Regions from separate parts of the Paenibacillus nitricinens genome, predicted to be linked through region 1. Evidence: a T-box and tRNA genes for the amino acid it is inferred to sense, from the RefSeq annotation. Region 1 holds a T-box; the other holds one or more tRNA genes.

Region 1 (2,181 bases):
GCTCCAGCAATTCTTCACCATGCACGAATCTGGTCATTTCTTCAGCTAGTGTTTTTTGAGCCTCACGTTTATGTGGTTCAGACTGTACTTTTTCTGCAAGTGCATCAATTTGTTCTTTAGAAAGGAATGTGAAGTACTTCAAGTATTTCACAACATCACGGTCATCCGTATTCGCCCAGAACTGGTAGAACTCAAACGCAGTCGTTTTGTTCGGGTCCAGCCAGATTGCTCCACCAGCTGATTTACCAAATTTCGTGCCATCGGATTTCAGCATAAGCGGGATAGTAAGACCGAAGGCTATAGCTTCAGATCCTTCTTTTCTACGGATCAAATCCAGTCCACTTGTAATGTTGCCCCATTGATCAGAGCCACCAATTTGCAGCTGCACATCTTCATGCTGGTACAAATGCAGGTAATCTAGGGATTGCAGGATTTGGTAGGAGAATTCCGTAAAGGAAATTCCGCTGTCCAATCTGCTCGCTACAACATCCTTGGCAAGCATCGAATTGATGCTGAAGTTCTTACCATAGTCACGCAAAAACTCAATAACATTGATTTTATGCGTCCAATCATAGTTGTTCACCATGCGAATTTGATTGTCGCCATCGGTTACGAACAGTTTTTTCATTTGTGCCGTAAGTGCATCCACGTTCGCTTGAACTTGCTCCAGTGTCTGCAAAGAGCGTTCAGACTGGCGTCCACTTGGATCACCAATCGTACCTGTTGCACCGCCAATTAGAATAACCGGACGATGTCCTGCAAGCTGGAATCTTTTGAGTACCATAAACGGAATCAAGTGACCAATATGCATACTGTCACCCGTCGGGTCTACACCGCAGTACACTGAAACGGATTTCTTGTTGGTCAATTCTCTAAGCCCTTCGGCATCGGTTTGTTGATTGATGGCATCGCGCCATTCTAGTTCGTCGATAATATTCATTGCCTAACACCCCTTAAATTAGTAGATATCCTATAACGAATCATCAGTCCGCCAAGCAAATATAAGGATAATTGATGAAGTGAAACCTATAAATCCCTATATTTAAAAACAAAAAAATCGCCCCCTTGTCTATTGTAGACATAGGGACGATTGAATAACCGTGTTACCACCCAGATTGCACCAATGAAACGCTAATGCTAAAACACAGCCTTGATGCCACTCGTGACGAGATATCGTTCGCCATTCCGCTCGGTGTTAGCCGAGATACTCCAAAGTGTAATTCGTACTCTTAGTGTGTACCGGGTTTCATCAACCCCCGGCTTTCTGGAACAGGGACTAAGCTACTACTGGGCTTCTTCAACGTATATCGTATATAAGATTACAGCCAGTATAGTGAAATAATTCTTCAATGTCAACATCTTAAGCTGAGAATGCTGAGTCACACTCCTGCTGTGATGCACTACTAGGCATTGCCTATTTTTTTCTGTTACAATTACGAAAAAAGAGGTGAACGACTCCGTATGCTTGATCCAATCGATAATCATATTTTAGAACGCCTAACTCAAAACAGCAGAATCTCCTACACCGATCTAGCTAAAGAAGTTAATTTATCAAGTGTAGCGGTTAAGGATCGTATTGACCGGCTCGTCAATCAAGGAATTATTGAGCAATTCTCAATCGTCATTAACGCAGAAAAGCTAGGAAAGAAAATTTCCGCATATTTGGAGCTTGAAGTAGAGCCTTCTCATTTAAATCATATAGTCGGGATCTTGAAAGAAAATGAACGCGTAGCCGTACTTTATGAAATGACAGGGCCTTGCATTCTTCACATTCACATTCTAGTTGAGAACCTTGAAGAGATGGAACGGTTTATGCATGAATCCATCTACTGTCTGGACGGTCTAGTCCGTGTAGAAAACCAAATCTTATTAAAGCGCCATAAAAATCAGGACGGTCTAAATATATAAAAAAAGAACCGACTTTATAAAGACGGTTCTCCTCTGGTTTGGATCTTATAATGATTAAGAAATGATTGCTAATTATACTAATTCACCTACTCTGTTTTAGATAACTTAGCTTTATAAAATTTCGCGAAATATTCACTGACCTGAGTCTTCTCTTTTACAACTTCTATTGGAGCAACGAGCTTAACGACCTCTCCATTATACATTCCTGTCGTCGCCCCGACTTTCATCTCTAGAACATTATTATTGTAGCTTATAGTTACTGTCTGAGTAGCC
Region 2 (2,181 bases), 3.1 Mb from region 1:
CACCCTGATCGTATCTAGGTTCTAACCTAGTACCGTAATCCGGTACGGGGACCGTGTCAGGCGGGCAGTTTGACTGGGGCGGTCGCCTCCTAAAGAGTAACGGAGGCGTTCCAAGGTTCCCTCAGAATGGTTGGAAATCATTCGAAGAGTGCAAAGGCATAAGGGAGCTTGACTGCGAGACCTACAAGTCGAGCAGGGACGAAAGTCGGACTTAGTGATCCGGTGGTACCGCATGGAAGGGCCATCGCTCAACGGATAAAAGCTACCCTGGGGATAACAGGCTTATCTCCCCCAAGAGTCCACATCGACGGGGAGGTTTGGCACCTCGATGTCGGCTCATCGCATCCTGGGGCTGAAGTAGGTCCCAAGGGTTGGGCTGTTCGCCCATTAAAGCGGTACGCGAGCTGGGTTCAGAACGTCGTGAGACAGTTCGGTCCCTATCTGTCGTGGGCGCAGGAAATTTGAGAGGAGCTGTCCTTAGTACGAGAGGACCGGGATGGACGTACCGCTGGTGCATCAGTTGTTCCGCCAGGAGCATGGCTGAGTAGCTACGTACGGACGGGATAAGCGCTGAAAGCATCTAAGCGTGAAGCCCCCCTCAAGATGAGATTTCCCAATTAGTAAGACCCCTTGAAGACGACGAGGTAGATAGGTTGGAGGTGGAAGTGCAGTAATGCATGGAGCTGACCAATACTAATCGGTCGAGGGCTTATCCTATACTTAAAACGCAAATTCAATTCGGATTCAGTTTTCAGGGAGTCAAATTCCTGTTTGGATTGCTGTGGTACTGATATCGTTTGGAGAGATACCCAAGTGGCTATAAGGGGACCCTCTGCTAAGGGGTTAGACTGCGTAAGCGGTGCGTGGGTTCGAATCCCACTCTCTCCGCCATTTTCAATCCATAGCATTTCTAAATTATTGTGGCGGTGTAGCTCAGCTGGCTAGAGCGTACGGTTCATACCCGTGAGGTCGGGGGTTCGATCCCCTTCGCCGCTACCATTTTTATCTCTTTAGGATCTATTTCACACCGTGCCGGTGTAGCTCAACTGGTAGAGCAACTGACTTGTAATCAGTAGGTTGGGGGTTCAAGTCCTCTCGCCGGCACCATTATTATCAATGCGGAACCGTGGTGTAGTTGGCCTAACATGCCTGCCTGTCACGCAGGAGATCGCGAGTTCGAATCTCGTCGGTTCCGCCATTTTTTTCCACAAAACTAGGGTGGGAAGTTTAATGCTACCACTTTATTTTTATGTCAATTTAATATGGCTCGATAGCTCAGTCGGTAGAGCAGAGGACTGAAAATCCTCGTGTCGGCGGTTCGAATCCGTCTCGAGCCACTTTTCCCTGGGGGATTAGCGAAGTGGCCAAACGCATCAGACTGTAAATCTGCTCACGTACGTGTTCGGTGGTTCGAATCCATCATCCCCCACCATTTATGAGCCATTAGCTCAGTTGGTAGAGCACCTGACTTTTAATCAGGGTGTCGAAGGTTCGAGTCCTTCATGGCTCATCCCAAACAGAAAGTCATCACCTTATGGTGGTGGCTTTTTTTGTGTTTTATGGTTGTATTATAGCAGCGCGTACTGAAGCGATTAACATAATATAAGAGAATATGCTAAAATAGGCGAAAAGAGCAAAAGTGGTGGAGCATGGTGACTATGGATAGTGAGACATTGCGGAAAAAATTAGAGCAGCTCACCGGAAAGAGAACCGGAATCAAGCAGTTAGGGAGGCAACATTCAGCTTCTCTTTTTAGCATGGGATTAGAAGGACAGGATCAGCTGGTAATCCATGAGGGTCATCTCTGGGCACCTTTGTATGAGAGTGACGGACGTATAACCGCTGTTTGGGTAGAAATGGAGGGGCTTACCTCTCTGGAAGTACAACTGGTCAACTATGCAGTTCGAAATTTTGCTATTGCACTTAAAGCTACAGGGCTTAGAGAAGAAGGTGAAGTGGAGGCGCGGCAGCTTGGCGCTTGGTTGAACACGGAGCTAGAGCAAGAGAAGAATGACACTGAAATTCCCGATGAGATCACCCTAAAGGGACGTCTGTTCGGAGATATGATTCCATTCCTCCTTAGTAGTGAGATTGCGCATAGTCCACAGATCTCTTACCGTTCACTGATGAAATTACTGCGCAGCTATTTTGAGAACGAAATTCTGCTCATTCCCCTTCAAG

The links. A T-box is a leader RNA that pairs with one kind of tRNA and senses whether it is charged. The one in region 1 lies ahead of tyrS (tyrosine--tRNA ligase), so its partner is inferred to be a tRNA-Tyr.
Region 2: it has a tRNA-Tyr gene. The T-box ahead of tyrS (tyrosine--tRNA ligase) is inferred to sense a tRNA for this amino acid. The anticodon was not compared.

The regions. Positions count from the first base shown of each region.
Region 1 covers NZ_CP183948.1:3,866,476-3,868,656, forward strand. The annotation lists gene tyrS (tyrosine--tRNA ligase) at 1-940, opposite strand, end outside; T-box leader at 1,080-1,310, opposite strand; gene ACN6KS_RS17055 (Lrp/AsnC family transcriptional regulator) at 1,462-1,908, shown strand; gene ACN6KS_RS17060 (acetamidase/formamidase family protein) at 1,995-2,181, opposite strand, start outside.
Region 2 covers NZ_CP183948.1:144,852-147,032, forward strand. The annotation lists rRNA gene ACN6KS_RS00685 (23S ribosomal RNA) at 1-717, shown strand, start outside; tRNA gene ACN6KS_RS00690 (tRNA-Ser) at 800-891, shown strand; tRNA gene ACN6KS_RS00695 (tRNA-Met) at 923-999, shown strand; tRNA gene ACN6KS_RS00700 (tRNA-Thr) at 1,032-1,107, shown strand; tRNA gene ACN6KS_RS00705 (tRNA-Asp) at 1,121-1,198, shown strand; tRNA gene ACN6KS_RS00710 (tRNA-Phe) at 1,265-1,337, shown strand; tRNA gene ACN6KS_RS00715 (tRNA-Tyr) at 1,347-1,432, shown strand; tRNA gene ACN6KS_RS00720 (tRNA-Lys) at 1,438-1,510, shown strand; gene ACN6KS_RS00725 (PucR family transcriptional regulator) at 1,650-2,181, shown strand, end outside.